2 regions of the Mucilaginibacter xinganensis genome follow, and region 2 is predicted to be linked to the other one. Evidence: riboswitches for the same ligand, from Rfam matches in the RefSeq annotation. Region 2 holds a riboswitch; the other holds the start of a gene.
The links. Region 2 has a riboswitch for cobalamin ahead of metE (5-methyltetrahydropteroyltriglutamate--homocysteine S-methyltransferase). Riboswitches for the same ligand answer to the same signal wherever they lie in the genome.
Positions count from the first base shown of each region.

Region 1: another riboswitch for cobalamin. It lies ahead of MuYL_RS12950 (TonB-dependent receptor plug domain-containing protein); the one in region 2 lies ahead of metE (5-methyltetrahydropteroyltriglutamate--homocysteine S-methyltransferase).

Region 1 is NZ_CP022743.1:2,941,136-2,945,574, reverse strand. It holds gene rplT (50S ribosomal protein L20) at 1-31, shown strand, start outside; gene MuYL_RS12960 (SRPBCC family protein) at 135-848, opposite strand; gene MuYL_RS12955 (serine hydrolase) at 964-2,211, opposite strand; cobalamin riboswitch at 2,304-2,501, shown strand; gene MuYL_RS12950 (TonB-dependent receptor plug domain-containing protein) at 2,607-4,439, shown strand, end outside.
Region 2 is NZ_CP022743.1:4,067,347-4,071,785, forward strand. It holds gene MuYL_RS17855 (acyl-CoA thioesterase) at 1-84, opposite strand, end outside; gene metE (5-methyltetrahydropteroyltriglutamate--homocysteine S-methyltransferase) at 136-2,442, opposite strand; cobalamin riboswitch at 2,605-2,805, opposite strand; gene fabG (3-oxoacyl-[acyl-carrier-protein] reductase) at 3,924-4,439, shown strand, end outside.

The DNA of each region.
Region 1 (4,439 bases), 1.1 Mb from region 2:
TTTTAAAGCAGTTATTGATGCAGTAAAATAAACATGGATTCCAACGAATCTTAGGATAATATAAAAAACCCGCTAAATGCGGGTTTTTTTATTGGCAAAAATTAGATTGTTGATTTAAGACCAATGCTAATTCACTATAATACAATTATAACACCTTCTTTTTCAACTATATCCATGTATTGCTTAAAGTTTTGTACATCATCGTCAACTAACTTTTTAAATACCGGATTAAATATGTGTGCCAGGCTTGCGCCAATACCACCAGCAGGAGGCTGATAGCTTATAACTACGTCAACCAATGTACCGCCATCTTCTGTATCACGAAAACGAACCTTTCCGGCATTATCGATTATAGAGTCCGGTAACGAGCTCCAGCCAATCATGTAACCAGGATCATCATGTACAATTTCTGCGTCCCAACTAACGTTAGCCACACCTGTAGGCAGTTTTAATACCCAATGCGACCGTTTGTCGTCAATTAAATCTACACTTTCGAGGTGATTCATAAACAGGGGCAGGTTATCCAGTTTGCGCCAGAAGGCATAGACTTCCATTCTTGACCTGTTAACGGAGAAGGACGTCCGGATATTTACATTAACAGGGGAGGTGCTAACCTTTCCCGCCTGCGAATAAAGTTCGCAATGACCGCTGATGCCCCTGTTTACCAGGTAACCGCCGGCACCCAGTTTAAGCAGGCTGGTAAACGGGCTTTTGAAAATGTTCCTGATGCCCGAAAAACTTAGTTTAACTCCGGCAGCTATTGAAATATAACGTTCGGGCCAATTCAAATTTATAGTAGCGGTTTCCTTATTATCGTTGGGGATGCGCTGTAATGCTGTAATTGCCATATCATGTTGTTTAAATAGGTGTACTTTTTAAACAATAAATATGAAAGGCAGTTTTCTTTAAGTGTATTTAATTTCCCTTTTGATTTAAACGTATTTTTTCAGTCAAACGATAATTTTAATATTTGAATTTAAACTTGGAGAGATCAGGCGTGAATTTTTTCGTCCGGTTTAACTCATATTCGTAAATAACCCGCCCGAGGTTTTTCATAAATGGCAGGCAAACGGTGTCGTATTCATATTTATTATCATTATAGATCCCATCTTCATTTGACTGCACAACAGCAGTTAAAATAAATTCCACATTATGTTTAAAATCAACGATATATGCATTGTCAATATCATAGCCATAAGAGTCGCCCACTTTATTAAAGATCCTTATATCCGGGTTTATCGCCGCAGTGCTATCCGCACCATAAAGCAGGAATTTGCAAAAAGCGGGATAGTAGCCGGGCTGGTTGTAAGATGGTTTTTTACTTTCGCCGGGAAACATGCTCATGTAACGATAAATGAATTGATAATCATTTGGTTTTAAATTAAACTGTTGTCGCCTGGGGAATGAACCGGGAAATAATAACCTCTTTAAAACAGATTGCATATCTGCAATGGCATAAACATTCTTATCTGTAAAATCAAATGGCTGCATAACCAGTTTGTCGTTTTTGTCGAGGTAGCCCTTACCTTGTATCATATTGTCCAGGTGCATGGGATAACTATTTGTATCATATTGCGCCGGCTGATGATAAATCAGTTTGTTGTCCTGGTAAAAATCAATGGCGTTGGTATGCCGGGCGGCTTCACAACCATCGTAAACAGAAAGGCGGCCAATAATCCGGGTATTATTTAACCCATATTTTTTTAATTTATCGTTGATCTCCTTGCGGCCGACAAACTCATAAAGCCTGTTATAGGCGTAATTGTCACTTACGAGAAGGATTTTTTTAATGTAATTTTCGATGCTTGGTAAGCCATTAGCTGCTGAAGTATCTTCAAGCATTTTAGTTTCACCTTTAAAAGAGCTGTCGGTTTTCATCACTGAGCGCATATTCAGGCCTGGGAGATTTAATTCATTAAGTTTTTCAAGCGCGAATATGGCAGTTGGCAGTTTTACGGTACTGGCCGGGTAAAAATAGTGCCTGGCATTAAGCCGGTAGCTATATGAGGTGAAATGCGGTACGTTATTTTTATCGCGATCAATCCGGGTATATAAAATCTGGACCTCGTTGTGTGCAGGGTGGTTCAGGATCCCGCTAAAAAGTTCCGGGTGTGATTTTAATAAGCGCTCCAGGAATACCGTATCCGGATGTTGCGCAAAAGCAGGAATATTTACCATCAATAAAAAAAGAAATAAAATGTTCTTTAGCATATTACCAGCACGTTAATATTTCAAACTTAAACAACTCAATTAAACTGGTCAACTTAGTCAATAACATAATTTGAGTTTATAAATTCTTATTCTACATTTGCATCGCTTTAGGTTCCCGGTTAACTACCGGGATTAAAAGGGAATATGGTGTAAATCCGTAACTGTCCCGCAGCTGTAAGCTCCATAACCAATACCCAATCAAATGGGGTCACTGTTTTGATTTTGATCAGGATGGGAAGACCGGGTAAAGGGGAGTAAGTCAGAATACCTGCCCAGGCATAAATATTATTCAAAGCTTTCGGGGATTGAAGCTTGAATGTGAATGCCCATCCGGAGGTGTATTTCCATTCCAAACTTTCCATTTCTGTATGCTGCGGGTTTAAACTCACAACAACATGAAAAAAAATTACTTTTTTATTATTGCGGGCCTCGGGCTTGCACAGTCGCTGCTTTTTAGTAAAGCGGCCTATGCCCAGGACTCAACCAGGGTTCTTAATGATGTAGTAGTAACTGCTACGCGGTCGGCAAAAAAACAATCGGAAATTGGCCGGGTAGTCACCGTTATTACCAGTGAACAGATTAACAGGTCGGCCGGGAAAACCTTACCGCAGCTATTGAATACTGTCCCGGGAATTACTTTTTCAGGATCAGAAAACGCGCCGGGGATCAGTTCATCTGTATATCTGAGGGGCGCTTCAACAGGCAATACATTGATACTGGTTGATGGTTTTGCGGTTAATAATTCATCATCAATTGAAGGTGCTTACGATCTAAATGCATTTCCGTTAGATCAAATTGAAAGGATAGAGATCTTGAAAGGCAGCGGATCAACCTTATATGGATCAGATGCTGTTGCCGGCGTGATCAACATCATTACAAAACATCCGAAAGAACAAGGATTGAAAACTAATTTGCAGGCAAGCGGGGGCACATACAATACCTTTAACCAGGCAGCTGGTTTAAATGGCAAAATTAACAAGACTGGGATCGCGCTAAATTTGTCAAATACAGATTCAAAAGGTTTTGCCGCAGCTACCGACACCCTGGGTACAGGGAACTTTAAGAAAGATGGTTTTCACCAAAGGTCGGCGAGTTTAAATTTGACCCAACAGGTGTCAGAAAAATTTATGATCAACGGGAACCTGCAAGCCAGCTACAACAAAGGTAATTTGCCGGCCGGTGCTTTTACCGATGATCAGGGCTATACTTATAACAACACGTTTATTTTTGGCGGCATAGGCGGTAAGCTTCAGTTAGATAAAGGCGACCTCAAATTTAACATCAGCCAAAATAGCGTAAAAAATAATTACAACGATTTGGCCGGAGCATCTAACTTCAATACAGCTTCGTATCAAAAGAACAGCGGTAGTATAACCAATTTCGATGTATTGCTTAATTACAACATTAATAAATACCTGGATATAACCAGCGGCGAAAGCTTTAGGTATTACAGCAGCACACAGCTAAGCACCTACGACACATTAAAAAACTTACGGAATAGCATAAATAGCATTTATACTTCACTTTTTTTTAAAGCAGGAATCTTTCACATGGAACTTGGTGGCCGGTACAACCTGGATAGTAAGTACGGGACTAATTTTACTTACACGGTTAATCCGTCGTTATACCTGGCAGACCAGTTTAAGGTATTTGGAACAATTGCTTCGGCATTTAAGACACCATCGTTATACCAACTATTTTCACAATATGGTAATGATGCCTTAAGGCCCGAGACCACAACCTCGTACGAAGCCGGGTTTGATTGGGAACTGATTAAAAACACCCTATCATTCAATACCGTATTTTATAAGTACGACACAAAGGATGTGATTTACTTCAAAAACCTGGCAGATGCTCCTTATGGTATTTATGAAAATGGCTCATTTCAAAAAGATAAGGGTTTTGAAAGTGAGCTTAAGTTAAATTTAGATAAATTCACTGCATCTGCTTATGCTGCCTATGTAACAGGTAAACAGACAGATGTAACGGGAAAAGAAACCAATAATTTGTATCGCAGGCCGAAGAATACTTTCGGAGCAAACGTGTACTATCAATTCATTAAAAGCTTTTCAGCTGGGTTGAATTATAAATATACCGGTGACAGAAGTGATACAAAATTTAATGCCGACTACTCAAGCAGCATTGTTACTTTAAAACATTACAATTTGGTTGACGCGCACCTTCAGTATGATGTGGATAAGCATCTTGGTCTCTTCGCTGATCTTAAA
Region 2 (4,439 bases):
GGTATCATAATGATTGGTGGTATTGGGGAATACCGCTTTAAAAATTCTTGTTTCGGCTGATTTAGTTCTTTGTTCCAGGTCCATCATAATTATATTAAAGCCGTTCAGCATTACCCGAACGGCTTTGTGTAAATGTTAGTTAACAGTTTGTTTGCTGAATATTTCGCGGGCCGCCTTTGCCGCCTCCACCATATTTACCAGCGCGGCCTGTGTTTCGGGCCATTTGCGGGTTTTTAAACCGCAATCAGGGTTTACCCAAATATTCTCAACGGGCAATAAAGCAGCGGCTTTTTCAAGCAGGCTCACCATCTCGGCAACAGCGGGAATGCGCGGCGAATGGATGTCATAAACGCCGGGACCTATTTCTGCCGGATATTTAAAATCTGAAAACGCTTCCAGCAATTCCATTTGCGAACGCGAGGTTTCAATGGTGATTACATCCGCGTCCATCAGGGCAATGTGTTCAATAATGTCGTTAAAGTCACTATAGCACATGTGTGTGTGGATCTGTGTTTCATCCCGGACGCCGCTTGCCGAGATCCGGAAAGCGTTTACAGCCCAATCCAGGTAAGCGGCATGGTCTGCTTTGCGCAGCGGGAGGCCTTCGCGGATAGCAGGCTCATCAATCTGGATAACTTTTATACCGGCTTTTTCCAGCGCAACCACTTCGTCGCGGATAGCCAGCGCTATTTGGTTAGCCGTAACGTACCGCGGCTGATCGTCCCGCACAAACGACCATTGCAGGATAGTTACCGGGCCGGTCAGCATACCTTTCATCAATTTGTGCGTGTTGGCCTGTGCAAAGCTGCTCCAGCGCACCGTTATATCCTTCGGCCTGCTGACATCGCCGTAAATAACCGGCGGCTTTACACAGCGGCTGCCGTAACTTTGCACCCAGCCGTTTTTTGTAAATAGAAAGCCATCCAGCTGTTCGCCAAAATATTCAACCATATCATTGCGTTCAAACTCGCCGTGCACCAAAACATCTATCCCGATCTCCTCCTGCCAGCGGATGGCATCAATAGTAGCTTTTTCAATTTCTGCGTCATACTGCGCTGTGCTCAGTTCACCTTTTTTTAACCTCGCCCTTAACTGGCGGATCTCGTCAGTTTGCGGGAAAGAGCCTATGGTAGTAGTGGGGAACAGCGGCAACCTGAAATTACCCTGTTGTATTTTCTGCCGTAAGGTAAACCGGCTCGCTCGTTCAGCATCCGCCACTGTAATAGCAGCCGTTCTGTTCTTTATTTCCTGCTTGTGGATCAGTTTAGATATATTACGGGTAGAGACAGCCTCAATATTGGCTTTCAGCAGTTCATTGTCGCCGTCAATAATCTTGCTTAATTCATTTACCTCGTTTAATTTTTGTTTGGCAAAGGCCATCCATTTTTTTATTTCGGGGTTGATGCCAGTCTCCAGGTCAAGGTCGAATGGGGTATGCAGCAGGGAGCAGGCCGGCGCTATCATCAGCCGCTCGTTACCAACAACGGCAATTGCTTTTTTAATGTGCGCCAGTGAGCGGATGTAATCATTTTTCCAGATGTTACGCCCGTCAACCACACCCAGCGACAAGCTTAATGTTTCGGGGATAATGGTGAGTACTGCGTCCAGTTGCTTCGGCGCTCTTACCAGGTCAATGTGCAGGGCGCTTACCGGTAAATTAACAGCAAGCCCGGTATTTTTTCCAAGCCCTTCAAAATAGGTAGTAAGCAGGGTCTTAATTTCGGGGCACTGTTTCTTCAGCTCCGTATAAGCATAAACAAATGCATCTTTTTCTTTCTGTGAAAGGTCAAGTGCCAGGAAAGGCTCGTCCAGCTGTACCCAAATAGCGCCATGAGCCTTTAATCGTTTCAACACCTCTGCGTAAACGGGAACTATCTTTTTGATAAGATCTATCTTATCAAAACCGCCTTCTTTCTCCTTACCCAATAACAAGTACGACACCGGGCCAATTAAAACCGGTTTTGGAATAATGCCGGTTACCTGTTTAGCCAGGTTAAACTCATCAAATACTTTTTCAGAAAAAAGCCTGAACTGCTGATTTGCCGTAAATTCAGGCACAATGTAATGGTAATTGGTGTCAAACCATTTGGTCATTTCCATGGCGGTAATGTCCAGTCCGTCTTTTTGATAGCCCCGCGCCATTGCAAAGTAAAGGTCGATCTCTTTATTCTTTACATTTTGGGTTAAAACAGCATTGTACCGTTGCGGGATAACGCCAAGCATCAGCGAGGTGTCAAGCACCTGGTCGTAAAAGCTGAAATCGTTACAGGGTACCAGGTCAATACCTGCATCCTGCTGCAATTTCCAGTTTTGTTGGCGGATTGTTTTGGCAACGGCGAATAATTCGTCGCGGGTTGTTTTGCCGGCCCAGTATTGTTCACTGGCCTTTTTAAGTTCACGATGGGCACCCATACGCGGGTACCCGGGATTGTTTTTGAGCATACGCATAAAACTTTTTTGGTTAAACATTAATTTGACTTAATGCTCCTTACGGTTTTCGGTATGCTTTCGGAGGAATTGTAATAAAAGACAAAAGCAAGCAACAGGAATACAAATACCCGTAAAAATGCTTTATACTCTGACTACTGCTTCAAAACGCGAAAGCATTGTCTTAAACAGGGGGCAAGTATCCTGGCTTGTAACATTGTTGCCGTCCTTCTCGCCCCGTTTTGGCAGGGCAATGGACATTGGTAAAGGCAACAACCTTTTGTGTTACTTACAGTTGCGCGACAGCCCGTGATTTACACACGGTTCCTTTTTCATCCCGGATTAAAAATCGGGGAACCTCACTGTTGAAATAAAGTAAAGAACTTGGGCAAATATAGGGAATAGAGTCGGGAAAGTCCGGAAGTCCGAAAAGTTGGGAAGAAAAAAAGTTATAACGCCAGTATGAGTGCTAATACTGGAAAATTAAACTCAGAGCCTTAAAGAAGTAATATCATCGCAAACCTTCCAACCACCTGGTATTCTCGTAAACCAAAACTCTCTTTGCCACCCAGTTCCGCATTCGTCGTGATTTTCTATCCACTCTCTAAATACCAGTATCTTCGTATTCGGGTTATATTGCGGATAGGAAATAACCATATATCAGCAGTCTTATTTTTATGCTAGTTTTTTAGTATAGTAAAGTTAATTGACTTATCACGGTTTTGTAACCGATGCAGATTGTCGCACCTATTGTATTACCTATATTTATTTAATCACTTCGCTATCATTGATGGGAATATCATACTCAATCCTTTAAATAGAAGAAAAAATATAGCTATAAAAAGCAAAAGCCGATTCGTCCGTTTTGTTTTTAATTGGAAAGCTATGAAGAAAGACAATATAGCCCCCAAGATAGTAGTGAATGTTACCCCTGATATGAAGTAGCGTAATTTGTCAGAAGTTAATGTAAACGACTGTATAAATTGGAATAATATCTCCATAATAAAGCAAATAGCGGTTCCAATAAATACTAATTCCACAATACTTAAATTCGGGAGTTTTCTCAAAGTTTCCTTTTGTGAAAGAATTAAAATAGTAAGAGTAAAAGCAGTAAAAGCTAATCCATAAATCTTGATTGGTGTGTATGGAACATATTCCGGCACGTCAAATGGAGATAAAAATAATGCCCACCATAACAAGAGTACCCATAAAAATAATATCACGCCATATTTTGTGATTATAATTATAACAGGTTTCATTTATCCGAAGGTAGCATTTGTGTCTTAAAATCCCAAACACTAAATAATATTACAAGGAGCTATTTCAGGTCCTTGCGATCACTCCTAAATGGGACTCTGTGTCGAGACTTAAGCATACCGGAGAAATTAAACGTCCATACAAACCCGAAACTTTTTTATCTTCCCTACTTTCCGGACTTTTCCGACTTTCGGACTAAATAAGTATCTTCGCCCCTCGTAAATCATTTTCTAAACTTCATGAAATTATTAGAAGGAAAAACCGCACTTATCACGGGAGCATCAAAAGGGATAGGGCGTAAAATTGCAGAAAAGTTTGCAGCGCATGGCGCTAATGTAGCTTTCACTTATTTATCATCTGTTGAAAAAGGACAAGCCCTTGAACAGGAACTGCAAAGCTTTGGCACACAGGTAAAAGGCTATCGCTCTGACGCATCAAAATTTGATGAGGCCGAAAAACTGATCAATGATATTATCGCCGATTTCGGCACCCTGCATATAGTGGTTAATAACGCCGGCATAACCAAAGACGGTTTGCTGATGCGCATGACGGAAGCCCAATGGGATGAGGTAATGGATGTTAACTTAAAATCAATATTTAACGTTACCAAGGCTGCATCAAAAATCATGATGAAAAACCGCAACGGTGTATTCATTAACATGAGTTCTGTTGTAGGTGTACAGGGTAATGCAGGCCAGGCTAACTACGCGGCTTCAAAAGCTGGCATCATCGGCTTTTCAAAATCAATAGCCAAG